One region of the Micromonospora maris AB-18-032 genome, then DNA from elsewhere that is predicted to be linked to it. Evidence: riboswitches for the same ligand, from Rfam matches in the RefSeq annotation. Region 1 holds a riboswitch; each other region holds the start of a gene.
The links. A riboswitch is a leader RNA that binds a small molecule or an ion and turns the genes downstream of it on or off. The one in region 1 is predicted to bind cyclic di-AMP.

Region 1 (2,260 bases):
CCTGCACGGCCTGCTGCTGGCCGGCATCATCATCGGGTCACTGGGCGTCCTGGACGACGTCACGGTCACCCAGGCCGCAGCGGTCACCGAGTTGGCGCACGCCAACCCGAACATGTCCCGCCGCGAGTTGTACCGCTCGGCGACCCGGGTGGGCCGGGCGCACATCGCCTCGGTGGTGAACACCATCGTGCTGGCGTACGCCGGCGCGTCGCTGCCGCTGCTGCTCCTGCTCACCGCCGACTCCCGCGCGCTGGGTCAGATCGTGACAAGCGAGTTCCTCGCCCAGGAGATCGTCCGCAGCGTGGTGGCCACGCTCGGGCTGATCGCCGCCGTACCGCTGACCACCGCCCTGGCCACGGTGGTGACCACCGCCGGACGGCGCCGCACCGGGGCGAACGCGGCACCCGGAGCACCCGACGACGTGGCCGTCGCCCAGCCGCGACCGGCGACGGACCGGGCCGAGACGCTCCAGGCCCTCAGCACACCGCGTCCCCGTCACACGCCCCCCGCCACCCGTTCGGAGTGGCCCGAACCGGACAGGAGCACCGACACCCCATGGTGACACTCCTCAACGTGAGCACGCCGACCGAAAGGATCGACAAGCGTGTCACTCGTCACCCAGTGCGATTACGAAATGACACATCTTGCCGGGTTCGGCGCGTAGAGGACCAGACCGACCGTCGGGTAACCTCACTGCCGGTCACCGCCGAAGGCGCGCACCGGCGCCTGCGGTGCCACCGCCCAATCGCCACCAGGCGAGCCGGGAACCCAGGTACGTGGGGTGAATCCGCACCAGCGGTAGGGGCCACTTCCGTCCCGAACCCGTCAGCTAACCCGGTCGGCGGTCGATGGAAGGGAAGACAGTGACGGCACCCCTACGCCGCTGGTTGACGCCCGTGGTGGCCGTGTTCGCCGCGTTCGCCGTCTTCGCCGGCCCGCTGCCGGCGGCGGCTGCGCCGAAGCCCCCCAAACCGGCCGGCCATGACGACGACCCGCCGATGCTCAACGAGCTGATCGAGGCGACGAACCGGGACTACACCAAGGCCAAGTCCAAGCTGGAAAAGTCCAAGAAGAAGCAGCTCAAGCTCGCCGTCGAGGTCCGCCGCGCCGAGGCGGACCTGGACGCCCTCGCCCCACAGGTCGCCGAGATCGCCACCCAGTCGTACCGGACCGGCCGGGTGGGCGCGATCGCCATGCTGTTGCAGAGCAACGCCCCCGACTCGTTCATCCACCGCGCCGCCGCGCTCGACGAGTTGAACCTGGTCAACAGCAAGAAGCTGGGTGAGGTCAACGCGGTCAAGCGCCGCGCCGAGACGGCCAAACTGGCGCTCGACGCCGAGGTACGCGAGCAGCAGAAGCTGACCAACGACATGGCCCGCAAGAAGAGCGACGCGGAGAAGTCGCTCCGCCTGGTCGGTGGCGTCGGTCTCACCGGCGGCCTGGTGGCCGCCACCTCTCCGGTCGCCCGGCCCGGTCCCAACCGGGCAGCCGACGGCGGCTGGAAGCCCGAATCGTGCAACCAGAACGACCCGACCACGTCCGGCTGCATCACGGCGCGCACCCTGCACATGTACAAGGAGGTCAAGCGCGCCGGTTTCAACCGGTTCGTCGGCTGTTACCGACCGGGTGACAAGTGGGAGCACCCCAAGGGCCGAGCATGTGACTGGTCGTTGCAGAACAGCGGTTTCCGGCCCTGGTACAACAACGACACCCGGATCTACGGCAACAACCTGGCCGCGTTCCTGGTCCGTAACGCCGACCGGTTGGGTGTCTACTACGTGATCTGGAACCGGCAGATCTGGTTCCCGGCGACCGGCTGGAGTTCCTACAGCGGCCCGTCGAACCACACAGACCACGTGCACGTCTCGATGTACTAGCGCACGTCCGGCATCACTTCGAGGGCCGTCCCGCCGTCTGGTGGGGCGGCCCTCGGTCCGTCGGCTGACGCCCTCGGCGGCCCGGCGGGTGCCGTCAGGTGCCTCTGTCGGGCCGGCACTCGCCGTCAGGCGGCGGACGCGAGCTCGGCGACCAGCTCCGCCGGTTCCGCAGCCACCGCCCGGACCTCGCCGGCGGCCAGCCGGTACGACATGCCGACCACCGCGCAACGCCCGGCGGAGACCTCGGCGGCCAGCGTCGCCGACGACCCCAGCATCGCCGTCACGGTCTGCGCGATGTGAATGTCGACGATCTCGTTGAGGTCGTTCACCCCGGCGGCCTGCGCCTGGCGCAGGCTGGGCACCACGGCGTCCACCACCGCACC
Region 2 (2,260 bases), 390 kb from region 1:
TCACGTGCCCGGACGGTCGAGCCGTCCAGGTGGCCTGCGGAGAGCCGCTCACCGTCTGCTCGTCCTGGTGGCTGCCGCCGCAGTCGGCGCTGGCCTGCTCTCCGCCCCCGCGCACGCCGAGCCCTCGGTGGAGGAGATCGAGCGTCAGATCGACAAGCAGTGGCAGCAGCTTGAGCCCACCATCGAGCAGTACAACAAGGTGCGGTCGCAGCTGAAGGTCAACCGGAAGAAGTCGGCCGACCTGCAGAAGAAGATCCAGCCGCTGGCCCTGGAAGCCGAACTGGCCATGAACCGGGTGGCGGACCTCGCCTCGCGGTACTACGTGAACGGACCGTCCCAGGAAATCGGCGCGGTGCTGCTGAACGCCAAGCCGGACCTGCTCGGCGAGCAGATGGCCATGCTGGAGCGGCTGGCGGCGTACGAGCGCCAGCAGCTCGAGAGCGTGATGAAGGTCCGCAAGAAGTACGACACGCAGAAGGCCAAGCTCGACGCGCTGATCGCCGACCAGGAGGCGAAGGAAAAGCAGCTCGCGGCGAAGAAGAAGCAGATCGACGCCAAGATCAAGCAACTTGAGCGGTCGCTGCCGGTGACCACGGTCAAGACCACCAACTGCCCGACCATCAACGGGGTGGTCAGCGCGGCGGCCCGCACCGCCATCAAGGTGGCCTGCGCCCAGGTCGGCAAGCCGTACGTCTGGGGTGCCACCGGCCCGAACTCGTTCGACTGCTCCGGGCTGACCCAGTACGCGTACAAGGCCGCCGGCATCTACCTGACGCACTTCACCGGTGCGCAGTGGAACGAGGGCAAGGCCATTTCCAGGTCTGAGGCCCGCCCCGGCGATCTGGTCTTCTTCCGTAGTGACCTGAGTCACGTCGGCCTCTATCTGGGCAACAATCTGATGGTGCACGCACCCAGAGCGGGCAAGCCGGTGAACGTCTCCCCGATCACCACGATGCCGATCGCCGGCTTCCGCCGACCCGGCTGAGCGAGCAGACAGGAACATCACCAGGGCCCTCGGTCAAGCGACCGGGGGCCCTGTTCGTTGTCGGATTTGTGCACCGTGAGTGATGGTGTGGATGTGTTGCGTATCGACGGGGATCGTCCCTACGCTGGGCAATCGTCGGGTCCGATGGCAGTTCCGTCCACCAGGGGCGGTAACGGTCCGACACCGCCGAGTCGCTTGCGCGAGCCGGGGATCCAGGTTCCCGGGGTGAATCCGCGATCACCGCGGTAGGGCGCTCCCTTCCCGCCCGAACCCGTCAGCTAACCCGGTAGGCGGTACGGGAAGAAGGAGTACGGAGCCCGGTGGCACACCATGCCCCGCGGCCACCGTCAGCACGGCCGGCGACGCCCGGCCCGACGACGGCTGCGCCGCGATCCCGCTGGTACCGCTGCACCACCGCACTCGCCGCCCTGTCCGCGACCGCCGTCATGCTGACCGGCGGCGCGACGGCGGCCCACGCCGAGCCGACGGTCGACGCCATCGAGCGCCAGATCGACGCGGACTGGAACCGGCTCGAACCACTCATCGAACGCCACAACTCCACCCGGCAGGATCTCGCCGGTAAGCGCCGGGAGGCCGACGCCCTGGCCGCTCGGATCGCACCGCTTGAGCAGCAGGTCGACGCGGCGATGACCCGGGTCGGCGCGCTGGCGGCACGGGCGTACAAGGGCGGCACGGTCGGTGCCGTCAACGCCCTGCTGGACAGCAGGTCGCCCGGCGAGGTCGTGGAGCAGATCGGCCTGCTCAACCGCTACGCCCACTTCCAGCAACAGGACGTACGCGAGGCGAGCGAACTGCGCGACGAACTCACCACCGCCAAGGCCGGGCTGGAGCGCACCATCGACCAGTTGGCCCGTACCGAGGCCGAGCTCGCGCAGAAGCGCCGCCAGATCGACGCCGAGATCGACCGGTTGCAGCGGCTCCGGCTGCGGGCGTACGGCAATGGAGGCGGCGGCCCGCTGCGTCCGGCGCCCTGCCCGGCCGGCTATCCGGGCGGGCCGGCGGGGGTGGCGGTGAAGTTCGCCTGCGCCCAGATCGGCAAGCCGTACGTGTGGGGGGCCGAGGGACCCCACGCGTACGACTGCTCGGGTCTGATGCTGGCCGCCTGGGCGCGGGCCGGGGTGGCGCTACCGCACAACGCGGCCCGGCAGCGTCAGGTCACCGCGTCGGTCAGCCGCAGCGCCCTACGCCCGGGTGACCTGGTCTTCTACTACCGCGATCTGCACCACGTCGGCATGTACGTGGGTGACGGCTGGG
Region 3 (2,260 bases), 2.0 Mb from region 1:
GCTGCTGGGCGAGGCCTACCGAGGGCTGGCCACGGACGGCCCGACGGTCGCCGACACCGCGCTGCTCGACGAGCTGGACACGTTGCTCGGTAAGCCGGTACGCCCGGCCCGAGCCAAGCGGGATCCGTTCCAGCTGGCCGGCGGCGTACGGGAGCTGAGCACCTTCGCCGACCGGCAACGGGCCGCCCGACAGGCCGCCCGCGAGCGTCCGGAGGACTACCGGGACTACGCCCACGTGGTGGTCGACGAGTCGCAGGACGTCTCGCCGATGCAGTGGCGGATGATCGGCCGGCGGGGCCGGTTGGCCTCGTGGACCGTGGTCGGTGACCCGGCGCAGACCGCCTGGACGGGAGATCCGCAGGAGCTGAATCGCGCTCGGGAGCAGGCCCTGGGTCGGCGGCCGCGGCACCGGTTCACCCTCACCACCAACTACCGCAACTCGGCGGAGATCTTCGCGGTGGCGGCCGAGGAGATCCGCCGGGTGTACCCGGATCTTCCGCTGCCCACGGCGGTCCGCTCCACCGGAGTCGACCCGGTGCAACTCGTGGTGCCGGCCGCCGAGTTGACGACGAGCGTGGTGTCGGCCGCGGGCACCCTGCTCGGCGAGGTCGAGGGCACCGTCGGGGTGATCACTCCGGTGCCGTGGCGCGACGAGGTGGCGGGCTGGCTCGATGGCCTCGGCGGCGACCGCCTGCAGGTGGTGACGAGCCTGGAGGCCAAGGGCATGGAGTACGACGCGGTGGTGCTTGTCGCGCCGAGTGAGATCCGCGCGGTGCCCGATTCCGGTGTGCGTACGCTCTACGTCGCGCTGTCCCGGGCCACCCAGCGGCTGACCACGGTCGATGTGGCCACCTGACACCGAGCTACCGCTATTTACCAAAAATGATACTTTCGTCCGATTTCCTGGTGACCGGACGAACACCACGAGTCACACCGGCTGCACGGGTCACAGCAGCACCGGTAGGCTCGGACCCGGCCTCCGCCAGGCGGCACCCACCGGTGCCGGCGGTGGTCGCCGCCTAATCGCCCGCAGGGGCGAGCCGGGGAACCATGTTCCTGGGGTGCATCCGCGCACGCGCGGTAGGGATCTTCCGTCCCGAACCCGTCAGCTAACCCGGTCGGCGGCTGACGGAAGGACATGTGCATGCCAGCAGTGGCAACCGTGAAACCGGCCGCCCGAACGGCGGCCCTGATCTGCGCGGCGCTCGCTCTCGCCGTAGGCGTCGCGCTCGTTCCCGGCCCGGCCGCGGCACACGGGTTACTGGCGGCGGCTCCCGCCGACGTCGGCGACGAGGGGGGCACCCCGGCGCTGCGCGCCCAACTGGAGGCGGCCAGCAAGGGCTACCTCGACGCCAAGGCCGCGCTGGACCGTTCGGTCAAGCGACAGAAGCAACTGGCCGCACAGCTCACCACCACCGAGAACCAACTCACCGAACGCGGTGCGAAGGTCGCCGAGATCGCCGCACAGGCGTACCGCAGCGGCCGGCTCGGTGCGGCGTCAGCGCTGCTCAACAGCGGCTCTCCGGCCGGCTTCATGGACCGGGCGGCGGCGCTGGACGCGGTGGCCGCGAACGAGGAGCGCGCCCTGGGTGAGCTGCGGGCCACCCGCGACGAGGTCAGCAGGACCAAGCAGGCGCTGGACGTGGAGGTCCAGGAGCAGCGCAAGCAGGTCGCGGTGATGGCCAAGCGCAAGGACCAGGCCGAGCGGGCGCTGACCGTGGCCAACGAGCGGGCGGAGGCGGCCGAACGCGCCCAGGCCGCCGAACGCGCCGCCCGCACCCCGAGCCGTGGTGGCGGTTCCAGCCCGACGGCCAAGCCCGCGCCCCGCAACTCGGACGGCTCGTGGCCCTCGGAGTCGTGCAGTGTCAACGACCCGACCCCGGCGAACGGCTGCATCACCCCGCGCACGCTGCACGCGCTCAACCAGGCCAAGGCGGCCGGCTTCACCCGGTACGTCTCCTGCTACCGCTCGGGCGGCTCGGGCGAGCACCCCAAGGGCCGGGCCTGCGACTTCGCCGCGCAGAAGAACGGCTTCGGTGGGGTCGCCACGGGCGGCGACCGGACGTACGGCAACAACCTGGCGGCGTACTTCGTCAACAACGCCGACCGGCTCGCCGTGCTCTACGTGATCTGGTACAAGCAGATCTGGCTGCCCAGCAGCGGCTGGAAGTCCTACAGCGGCGGTCGCGGCGACCCGTCCAGCGACCACACCAACCACGTGCACCTGTCGGTGTACTGACCTGTTCACACGACGCCGCCG

Region 2: another riboswitch for cyclic di-AMP. It lies ahead of VAB18032_RS00395 (C40 family peptidase); the one in region 1 lies ahead of VAB18032_RS02235 (coiled-coil domain-containing protein).
Region 3: another riboswitch for cyclic di-AMP. It lies ahead of VAB18032_RS22810 (coiled-coil domain-containing protein); the one in region 1 lies ahead of VAB18032_RS02235 (coiled-coil domain-containing protein).

Annotation. Positions count from the first base shown of each region.
Region 1 is NC_015434.1:464,203-466,462, reverse strand. It holds gene VAB18032_RS02240 (YibE/F family protein) at 1-562, shown strand, start outside; cyclic di-AMP (ydaO/yuaA leader) riboswitch at 729-859, shown strand; gene VAB18032_RS02235 (coiled-coil domain-containing protein) at 864-1,877, shown strand; gene VAB18032_RS02230 (carbonic anhydrase) at 2,003-2,260, opposite strand, start outside.
Region 2 is NC_015434.1:78,210-80,469, forward strand. It holds gene VAB18032_RS00390 (C40 family peptidase) at 1-985, shown strand, start outside; cyclic di-AMP (ydaO/yuaA leader) riboswitch at 1,160-1,293, shown strand; gene VAB18032_RS00395 (C40 family peptidase) at 1,306-2,260, shown strand, end outside.
Region 3 is NC_015434.1:5,180,124-5,182,383, forward strand. It holds gene VAB18032_RS22805 (HelD family protein) at 1-856, shown strand, start outside; cyclic di-AMP (ydaO/yuaA leader) riboswitch at 1,007-1,140, shown strand; gene VAB18032_RS22810 (coiled-coil domain-containing protein) at 1,145-2,239, shown strand.